One region of the Arthrobacter sp. 05T442 genome, then DNA from elsewhere that is predicted to be linked to it. Evidence: predicted binding sites of a transcription regulator. Region 1 holds the regulator's gene; each other region holds the start of a gene.

Region 1 (3,270 bases):
CACGGTCAGCGTTCCGGGCGCCACGGCTGTCACGGTGCCGGTGAGCCGCTTGCCGGCGCCGTCGGCAATGTCCACGGACTCCCCGGCGGAAAGCCGCTTCACCGTGACGGCGTGGCGCGCCTCGGAGCCCTCGAGGACAAAGGTCGACCCGGGGACCTGCTGGTCCAGGGATCCTGCGGGGGTGAAGAAGACCGGGTTGCTCACCGCTACAGGTTACCGAGCCTGTCCCGCAGCTTCGCGAACACACCGCCGCTCGCGGCCAGCTTTCCGTCGGTGAACTGCTCGCCGCGCAGCTTGGCGAGCTGCCGCAGCAGGTCTTCCTGGGCGGTGTCGAGCTTACCGGGGGTATCCACCTGCAGGTGGACCTTGAGGTCCCCGCGGCCGTAGCCGCGCAGGTGCGTCACGCCGAGCCCGCGGAGGGTGATGACCTCCCCTGACTGGGTCCCGGCCTTGACGTCGATCTCCTGCGGCCCGTCGAAGGTGTCCAGGCTCAGCTCCGTGCCCAGGGCGGCGGCCGTCATCGGGATGTTGAGGCTGGCGTGCAGGTCGTCGCCGTCGCGGACGTAGGTGGCGTCGTTGTTGACGCGGATTTCGACGTAAAGGTCGCCCGGGGGGCCGCCGGCAGGGCCCGCCTCGCCCTGTCCGGACAACTGGATGCGGGTGCCCGTGGCTACACCGGCGGGAACCTTGACGGTCAGGGAACGGCGGCTGCGGATCCGGCCCTGGCCGTTGCACTCGTTGCAGGGGTCCTTGATGACGGTCCCGAAGCCCTCGCAGGAGCCGCAGGGGGCCGACGTCATGACCTGGCCGAGGATGGACCGGACAGCGCGCTGGACCTGTCCGGAGCCGCCGCAGATGTCGCAGCGTTCCGGGTGGCTGCCTGCGCGGCAGCAGGAGCCTTCACAGGTCGGGCACGTGACGGCAGTGTCAACCTCAAGCTTCCTGTTGACGCCGAACACGGCGTCACGGAGGTCGATCCGGACGCTGATGAGGGCGTCCTGGCCGCGGCGGACCCTGGACGCCGGGCCGCCCTGGCCGCCTCCGCCGCCGAAGAACGTGTCGAAGATGTCCTGGAAGGCGAACCCCTGGCCGGCGTAGCTGCCGCCGCCGAAGCCGTTGTCGGTGCCGTTCTCATTGCCGGTGGTGTCGTAGACCCGGCGTTTCTGCGGATCGGAGAGGACCTCGTACGCGTGGGTGACGGCCTTGAACCGGTCCGAGGCGTCCTCCCCCGGGTTCACATCCGGGTGCAGGGTTCGCGCCAGTTTGCGGTAAGCCTTCTTAATCTCTTCACCCGTTGCTTCGCGGGAGACTCCAAGAACGTCGTAATGGCTGCTCAAAGTTCGTATCTCTTCCTTGTAGTACTGCCTGTGGGGCAAGAAGTCTGGTGCCGAAGCCCGGGGGCCGGCTGTCGGTCAAATGGCCGGTCAGGGCCCGAGGATCCTCGAAAGGTAGCGGGCCACCGCGCGGACCGCGGCCATGGTGGTCGGATAATCCATCCGGGTGGGCCCCAGCACGCCGACCTTCGCTGTGGCGTCCGGGCCATACCCGGTGGCCACCACGGAAGCCTCGGCAAGCCCGTCGTAGGGGTTCTCACGTCCGATGCTCACGGTGACGCCGCGCGGATCCTCGGCCATTTCGCTGAGCAGCCGGAGCATCACCACCTGCTCCTCGAGTGCTTCCAGGACCGGGCCGATACTCAGCGGGAAATCCACGTTGGAGCGGGCAAGGTTGGCGGTGCCGGCCATGACCATGCGCTCTTCGCGGCCGCTCGTGGCGAGGGCCTCCAGGCCGCGGGCCAGGGCCTGGGCGGCGCCGCGCCGGACTGGCGGGCAGCTGGCGACGACGGCCTGCAGGGACTGGGGCAGCAGGTTCAGCGGCAGCCCCGACAGGATGCCCAGGAAGCGGGTACGCAGCTCCGAGAGCGCCTCGTCGGGGAGGTCCTGGCCGACGTCGATGACCCGCTGCTCGACCTTCCCGGTGTCCGCGATCAAAACCGCCAACACCTTCCTGGGTGCCAGCAGCACGAATTCGACGTGCCGGACCTTGGCGCGGCTGAGCAGCGGGTACTGCACGACGGCGACCTGGTTGGTCAGCTGCGACAGGAGCCGCACAGTCCGGTCAAGGACGTCGTCGAGGTCATCCGAGCCCTCGAGCAGCGCCTGGATGGCGCGGCGTTCCGCATGGGAGAGGGGCTTGACGGCCGAAATCTGGTCGACAAAGAGCCGGTAGCCCTTGTCCGTAGGGATTCTGCCTGAACTCGTGTGCGGTGCTGTGATGAGGCCCTCATCTTCCAGCGCCGCCATGTCGTTGCGGATCGTGGCGCTGGACACGCCAAGGTGGTGCCGTTCAACGAGCGCCTTGGAGCCAACGGGTTCACGCGAATGGACGTAGTCCTCCACGATTGCGCGCAGCACTTCGAGTTTGCGTGGTTCGCTCACGCTCCGCCTCCAATCGTCGGTCCAGTATCCGGTCTGGCGTGCGGCGCCTGCCCCGCGCCGCACCTGGCGGGCGGCCTACGGTTAGCACTCGACATGCCTAAGTGCTAACCAGTCTAATATGACTCGCCGCGTTGTTAGCATTGGATTCGCTCCAGGCGTTGCTCCCGGATCCGTGTTTCCGGGCACAGCGCTCCGGGCACGGGGGACGCAGCGGCCCTGGCAGCGCATCCCGTCGCGCGGCGTACGCCGCGCGTCCCCGGATGGTTTCACTGACCGCCGTACATTCCGAGTGCAAAGCAGTGTGTAAGAGATGTCGTACCAGAACTGGGGACCCCAGGACATGTCCGCCCCCGCCAAGACCCAACTGCCCGAGATCCCTGTGGAACGCGGCATGGTGCTCGAGGATGTGCAGTCCGGGTGGGTCGGGGCCGTCACCCGGGTCGAAAAGTCCGGCGGCATGCATGTTGTGGCGCTCGAGGATCGGCGGGGCAAGTCGAGGTCCTTCCGCCTGGGCTTCGGCTTCCTGCTGGAGGGCCAGCCCGTCCGGCTCATGCCGCCGGCTCCACGGGGTGCGGCACCGGGCGCCGGAGCAGGCCGCACGGCGTCGGGCTCGGTCCGTGTGGAGGGCCAGCGTGCGCAGGTGGCCAAGGCCAGCCGGATCTGGGTGGAAGGCAAGCACGACGCCGAACTCGTCGAGAAGGTCTGGGGCGACGATCTCCGGGTCGAGGGCATCGTGGTCGAGCCACTGCACGGCATTGATGACCTCACGGCAGCGGTTGCAGCGTTCCGGCCCGGCCCGGGGCGCCGGCTTGGAGTCCTGGTGGACCACCTC
Region 2 (3,270 bases), on a different contig from region 1:
AAACCTTGCGGTCAACGATGTGCAGGCCTCGGCCGCTCCCGCAGCCCCGGCACCGGAAGCACAGCGGCAGCCAGCGGCCGGCTGGCCGGACAGCGCGCACCAGCAGGAATCAGTAACAGGCAGTGAGGAGACCGGCGGCATGCGTGCGGACGGCGACATCCAGGACAACAGCAATCACGACGGCGACAATCACGACGGCGGGTACGCCGGCGACGAGAATTCGGGCCCCGGGCAGGAAGGGCACGCGCGGGAGACCCGCCTCACCGAGGTGCACGCCTCAACGTCCGGCGGGGTTCTCCCGAACAAGGCTGCCGAGGATGACCCCCGGCGCTGGGGCGACCAGCCGGGCAGCTACGACCACGACGCGTGGCTGCAGGAACAGAAGCCACCGCACTGGGGCTGAACAGGGCCGCACCGGCGGCTGGGACCGGCGGCCCGCAGCGGGGCTGAACAGGGCCGCCCCGGCGGCTGGGACCGGCGGCCCGCAGCGGGGCTGAACAGGGCCGCCCCGGCGGCTGGGACCGGCGGCCCGCAGCGGGGCTGAACAGGGCCGCAGAGCGCCGCCGCTCTGGGGCAGAGCGCCGCCACATCGTCGGCCCGCCGCGGGTCAGCTCGGACGGCATCGGGCGCGATGTTGCCTTGCCTGAGGCGCCTGCTGACTGCGCCTGCTGACAACGCCCGCACGGGCGTCCGCGGCTAGCCGGGGGCAGATCCAACCATTACGAAGAACAGCTTTCCTTGGGTGGACGAGCCGGCGAGCCGTCGGGCCTGGTCAGCGTCGGCTGCCACGACGATGAGTCCGTCAGCGTCACTGGAAGCCAGCCACTGGGCGCCCTTGCCGCCCTGTGCCGACGTCCACAGCACGGGGACGGCTGCAGCCAGGACCTGGGACTGTGAGGGTTGTTCGAAGCCGTTGCCGCCGGTCAACACCACATTAATGAGCTGTCCGGGAGAGACCAGCTGGATCGAGGCCGGATCTGCCATTCGGAGAGGCACGGCGGCCGACCCGGGCCGGGTGCCCGCCAGCAGCCCGGCACCGATGAGTTGGGAGTCGGTAAGAAGCTGGCCCTTTCGGAGCGCGACGGCCAACTGCCTCCCTAGGACTTCTGTTTCGCTCCTCAGGCTGCCCCCGGGAACGAGGCCAGGCGGCACGCTGACGCTGGAGACATCACCCGGTTCCAGCGTCTTACCCGCCGGAATATCCTCCGCCGCGGCGAAGACCGCAACTGTCTCGGCGGGGACTGGAGTGAACTGCTGCACCGTCACACCCGCGGCGACGCACAGGAGGAGCAGGACCGCCAGCCGCCGGTTCCGGTTCAGCCACCCTGCGAGACGCCGGTGCGGGGGACGGCCGCGAAGCGTCCTGGAACTTCGGGGACTCTTGGAGCGAAGCGGGGCCCCGGAGTGAGGCCGGCCGGACATGGAGCGACCGCCAGGTGGACGTGCAGCGGTGCGAAAGGCCACGTGCAGGAAGCGCCCGGGGAGAGGGCTCCCAAGGATTAAGTGCCCTTCGGGAGAGCTCATTACGGCAGAGTGCCCTCCGGGAGGGCGGCCGACGACGGGGCCCACGGGAAGCGGCGCGAGGCACGGGAACGGTTTCATGCCTCGACGCTACGCGCGAGCCGCGTGAAGGGTCAGACGCCGGCACGCCTATGTGGAAAAGCAGCCCGCGCACGGTGCCGGAAGGCAACACGCCGGCGGGGCGGAGTGGCGCTAAGCGGGGGAGCCTGGCAGGTCAAACCCCGATGCGGGCAGAAGACTAGCTGGCGGCGGCGGGGGCAGGTGCCGCCGCGGGAGCAGGCGCGGAAGCCGGCGATACGGTGCTGCCTTTGGCATCACGGGAATCGGTCCGGTAGAAGCCCGATCCCTTGAAGACGACGCCCACGCTGTTGAACTTTTTGCGCAGGGTTCCCTGGCACTCGGGGCAGGACGTCAGGGTGCTGTCGGTGAACGACTGCACGATCTCGAAGGCGTGGCTGCAGTCCTTGCAGGCGTATGCATACGTGGGCACTGGAAATCCTCCTCTGGGACAAACGAGCAGGTCCCGTGGTGCCAAGTCGGAGAGTCCGTTGCCGGAACCCGTCCTTTAGCAGTCGCAGGGCCTGAGTGCCAATTCTATCACCCCGCCCGCGGACCCCGCCCGCGGACCCCGCCCGCGCACCCCGCCCGCGGACCCCGCCCGCGCACCCCGCCCGCGCACCCCTCCCATCGGCCCCGCCGACGGCCCGATGGCCACGCCCCGGTGGAATCAAGCCCAGCCGGATCAGCCCAGCCGGATCAGCCCAGCCGGATTAGGGATGCCGGGGTCAGGGCAAAAGAAACCTTCCGGTCGAAGGACTCGGCGGGGATGCTGCCGGCGGGCAGCACCTCCGACTCGTACACGACCGCGGCGGTCGGCAGCGGACCGCCGTCGGGCGAGTTGGCAGTCCGCGGAAGCATGCCCTCCAAGGCGGCCAGGAACTTGTCGTAGTAGCCGCCGCCCTGGCCGATCCTGTTGCCGGAGAGGTCGACGGCGGTGGCCGGCACGAACACGCCCGTGGCATGGCGCATGACCTCGGTCCCGTGGCGTTCCCCGGCCGGCTCCTGGATGGGCGCGTAGCGGCTGCGCCCAAACACTGACTCCGGGGTCCAGTACACCCAGGCCAGTTCGAGTCCGGGCTCGCAGACCGGAAGCAGCACGCTGTGACCGGCATCGTGCAGGGCCGTCAGGAGGGGCCGGGTCGGCGGCTCGGAACCTACGCCGAGGTACACCGCGAACGTTCCCGCGTGGCCGCTTGTCAACCCGGTTGCCCACTCCAGACCGCGGCGGGCTATGCCCGTGGCGGCCGATTCGAGCGCTGCTGGCGGCAGGGCGGCGCGTTGGACCCTATGGCTGGACCGAATGTCTACTTTTGACGCCATAACGGCTCGTCCCTCCGCCTGCTGCCGGCGGCCCCGGGCCCGGGACGGCAGCTTGAATGATTACCGAATGATTGGTACCTCCGATAGATTAGTCGAGTGACTACATCCAACGCTTCCGTCCGCAAGGCCGTCATCCCCGCCGCGGGCCTCGGTACCAGATTCCTGCCGGCCACCAAGGCCATGCCCAAGGAAATGCTTCCCGTCGTTGACAAGCCGGCTATCCAGTACGTCGTCGAGGAAGCCGTCAACGTCGGTCTCAACGACATCCTGATGATCACGGGCCGCAACAAGCGCGCGCTGGAGGACCACTTCGACCGCGTCCCCACCCTGGAAGCCACCCTGGAAGCCAAAGGTGACACCGCCAAGCTG
Region 3 (3,270 bases), on a different contig from region 1:
CACGCCGGCCGCGATGAGGTCCTCGTAGACGCCGGACTTGGCGTTGAAGCCCTGGTTCACGGCGGACTCGGCGACCTTGGCAACGACGACGTAGCCGTCGAAACCGGCGTTCTGGGCGATCCAGCGCAGCGGCTGGGTCAACGCACGGCGGACGATGCCGACGGCAGCAGCCGCGTCACCTTCGAGGGCCTGAACGGCCGGATCCTCGTCGAGGGCCTTCAGAGCGTGGATGAGGGCGGAACCGCCGCCGGCCACGATGCCTTCTTCGAGGGCCGCACGGGTTGAGGACACGGCGTCCTCGATGCGGTGCTTCTTTTCCTTGAGCTCGACCTCGGTGGCAGCGCCGACCTTGATCACGCCGATGCCGCCGGCCAGCTTGGCCAGGCGTTCCTGCAGCTTTTCCTTGTCCCAGTCCGAGTCGGTGCGGGTCAGCTCGGCGCGCAGCTGCGCAACCCGGGCTGCGACGTCCTCGGCAGAACCGGCGCCGTCGACGATGGTGGTGTTGTCCTTCGTGACGGTGATGCGCCGGGCGGTACCCAGCACCTCAAGGCCGACCGTGTCCAGGCTCAGGCCCAGTTCCGGAGAGACAACCTGCGCACCGGTGAGGGTGGCGATGTCCTGCAGCATTGCCTTGCGGCGGTCACCGAAGCCCGGCGCCTTGACGGCAACGACGTTCAGGGTGCCGCGGATGCGGTTGACGATCAGTGTGGACAGGGCCTCGCCCTCGACGTCCTCGGCAATGATGAAGAGCGGCTTGGAGCTCTGCAGCGCCTTCTCCAGCAGCGGCAGGAAATCCTGCACAGAGGAGATCTTGCCCTGGTTGATCAGGATCAGGGCGTCTTCGAGTACTGCTTCCTGGCGTTCCGCGTCGGTGACGAAGTACGGGGACAGGTAGCCCTTGTCGAACTGCATGCCCTCGGTGAGAACCAGTTCGGTCTGCGTGGTGGAGGACTCCTCGATGGTGATCACACCATCCTTGCCTACCTTGCCGAAGGCTTCGGCCAGGAGCTCGCCGACCTCGTCGCTCTGCGCGGAGATGGAGGCCACGTTGGCAACCTGCGTGCCTTCAACCGGGCGGGCGTTTTCGAGCAGTCGGGCGGCGACGGCCTCGACGGAGACCTCGATGCCACGCTTGATCTCGCCCGGGGCGGCGCCAGCCGCAACGTTGCGCAGGCCTTCCTTGACCAGTGCCTGAGCCAGCACCGTGGCGGTGGTGGTGCCGTCGCCGGCAACATCGTTGGTCTTGGTGGCGACCTCCTTGGCCAGCTGTGCGCCAAGGTTCTCGTACGGGTCGTCCAGTTCGATTTCACGGGCGATGGTCACACCATCGTTGGTGATCGTGGGGGCACCCCACTTCTTGTCCAGCACGACGTTGCGGCCGCGCGGGCCCAGCGTCACCTTGACCGTGTTGGCGAGCTTATCGATGCCGGCTTCAAGCGACCGGCGGGCAGCGTCGTTAAACGCGAGCTGCTTTGCCATGGTTTTGTCCTTTCAAGACAGAACCCCGCGCAACTGACCCGTCAAACGAGGGATCGGCGGCGCGGGGTCCAAGAGAGTTACTTTACGACGATCGCCAGAACGTCGCGGGCGGAGAGCACGAGGTACTCGGTGCCGCCGGTCTTGACTTCGGTTCCACCGTACTTGGAGTAAATGACGACGTCGCCAACGGCCACGTCAATGGGAACGCGGTTGCCGTTGTCGTCAAAGCGGCCGGGGCCTACTGCAACAACTTCGCCTTCCTGCGGCTTCTCCTGCGCGGAGTCCGGGATAACCAGGCCGGAAGCCGTGGTCTGCTCGGCTTCGAGCGGGCGGACAACAATACGATCCTCAAGAGGCTTAATAGAGACCGACACTCGGACCTCTCCTTTTCGTCAGCAAATTTGTGGACTATGAAGCGGTGGTGCCCTGGCGTGCAGACCGTCGTCGCGGTGCCGGCAGCGCGCCGGGCAAGTGGCGCTTCATGTATTAGCACCCTCCCAGGGAGAGTGCTAATGACGACTCTATGTAAGTAGTTAGCACTCGGTCAAGGCGAGTGCCAGAAATTCGTCCCCGGTGAACACTTCCCCCAGCGGGACATGCCCATTGTTCGTTGCGGCCGGTGGACACGCGGGCATCATGCTCGCTGCCCGCGCCGAGCGATGGACATGCCCAACAAATCCGGGGGACATGCTCATTCCAGGCGCCAAACGAAAGACATGCCCAACGAATGCGGGCTGAACAAAGGGTTGTGCGACGGACCCAAGCTGATCAGAGGGACATGCCCATTGTTCGTTGCGGCCGGTGGACACGCGGGCATCATGCTCGCTGCCCGCGCCGAGCGGTGGACATGCCCAACAAGTGCGGCGGACATGCTCATTCCGGGCGCTGAACGAAGGACATGCCCACTCCAGGCGCTGCACGAAGGGCATGTCCAACAAGTCCGCGCTGCCCGGAGGGACATGCCCCTCGTCGAATACCAAGAATGAGCATGTCCGCCAGGCGCTGCCGGCGTCTGACTACTCCCCCGCGAGGTCCTCGAAGTCCACGTCTTCGCCGTCTTCTTCCTCGATGATGCGCCCCTGATCGTTCCGGTGCCGGTACAGCAGCAGGCCGCCCGCGGCGGCGAGCAGGAGGCCGACGACGAGGAAGATGACGCCGCCGAGCCGGGCCGCGGCATAGGTGTCGCGGATGGCACGCGCCTCGTCCGTGGCGTCCTTGACGTCCTTGCCGCCAACGGAATAGATGGTGGCGTTGAAGGAATCCAGGAAAAAGATGATCACCAGCAAGGCGATGCAGACGACCGCGATGATGCCGCCCGCTATCAGCGCCGGGCGGGCGTAACGGGCAAGCCCCTGATGGTTCCGGTGGTCCTCATCGGCGTCGTACTGCCCTGTGGTGACGTCAATGCCGCGCTCGTCCGCTCCGCTGTCTTCCATGCCGTCAAGCCTAGTCGTCCTGGCCCGGCGCATCGGGTGAACGGCGGCTGAACTACGCTAGATGGCATGGCTGACGCACCGCAGGAACAGATCGCCCCGCTCCTCAACCCCGAGGGCTGGGAGCTGCTGGCGTCGCTGGGCCCCTACCGCGAGGACGACGCCATCCGGCTCAACGCAGCGCTGCGGAAGGCCGGCCACTCCCCCGAACTCGTGTCGGCGGCGCTCACCCAGTCGAGGCTCCGGACCAAGGCCGAGGCCAAGTTCGGCGAGTTCGCCCGGCAGATGATCTTCACCCGGGCCGGCCTGGAGCAGGCAACCCGGCTCACTGTCGCGGCGCGGCACGCGCAACGGTTCG

Evidence for each region. Region 1 encodes HrcA, which represses chaperone genes, less so after heat shock. Its sites were predicted from a motif close to TTNGCACTCGNNNNNNNCGAGTGCNAA; they were not measured.
Region 2: a site for HrcA is predicted at 2,087-2,113, ahead of AC1DES_RS02580 (FmdB family zinc ribbon protein). Genes of this name have one in related genera too.
Region 3: a site for HrcA is predicted at 2,013-2,039, ahead of groES (co-chaperone GroES). Genes of this name have one in related genera too.

What each region holds. Positions count from the first base shown of each region.
Region 1 is NZ_JBFTKM010000008.1:105,328-108,597, forward strand. Features, by position in the region: gene AC1DES_RS10110 (16S rRNA (uracil(1498)-N(3))-methyltransferase) at 1-204, opposite strand, end outside; gene dnaJ (molecular chaperone DnaJ) at 207-1,337, opposite strand; gene hrcA (heat-inducible transcriptional repressor HrcA) at 1,425-2,438, opposite strand; gene AC1DES_RS10125 (DUF3097 domain-containing protein) at 2,749-3,270, shown strand, end outside.
Region 2 is NZ_JBFTKM010000001.1:549,409-552,678, forward strand. Features, by position in the region: gene AC1DES_RS02570 (AAA family ATPase) at 1-403, shown strand, start outside; gene cpaB (Flp pilus assembly protein CpaB) at 697-1,602, opposite strand; gene AC1DES_RS02580 (FmdB family zinc ribbon protein) at 1,760-2,011, opposite strand; gene AC1DES_RS02585 (5-formyltetrahydrofolate cyclo-ligase) at 2,278-2,901, opposite strand; gene galU (UTP--glucose-1-phosphate uridylyltransferase GalU) at 2,998-3,270, shown strand, end outside.
Region 3 is NZ_JBFTKM010000001.1:527,170-530,439, reverse strand. Features, by position in the region: gene groL (chaperonin GroEL) at 1-1,479, opposite strand, end outside; gene groES (co-chaperone GroES) at 1,557-1,853, opposite strand; gene AC1DES_RS02500 (hypothetical protein) at 2,496-2,915, opposite strand; gene AC1DES_RS02495 (class I SAM-dependent methyltransferase) at 2,982-3,270, shown strand, end outside.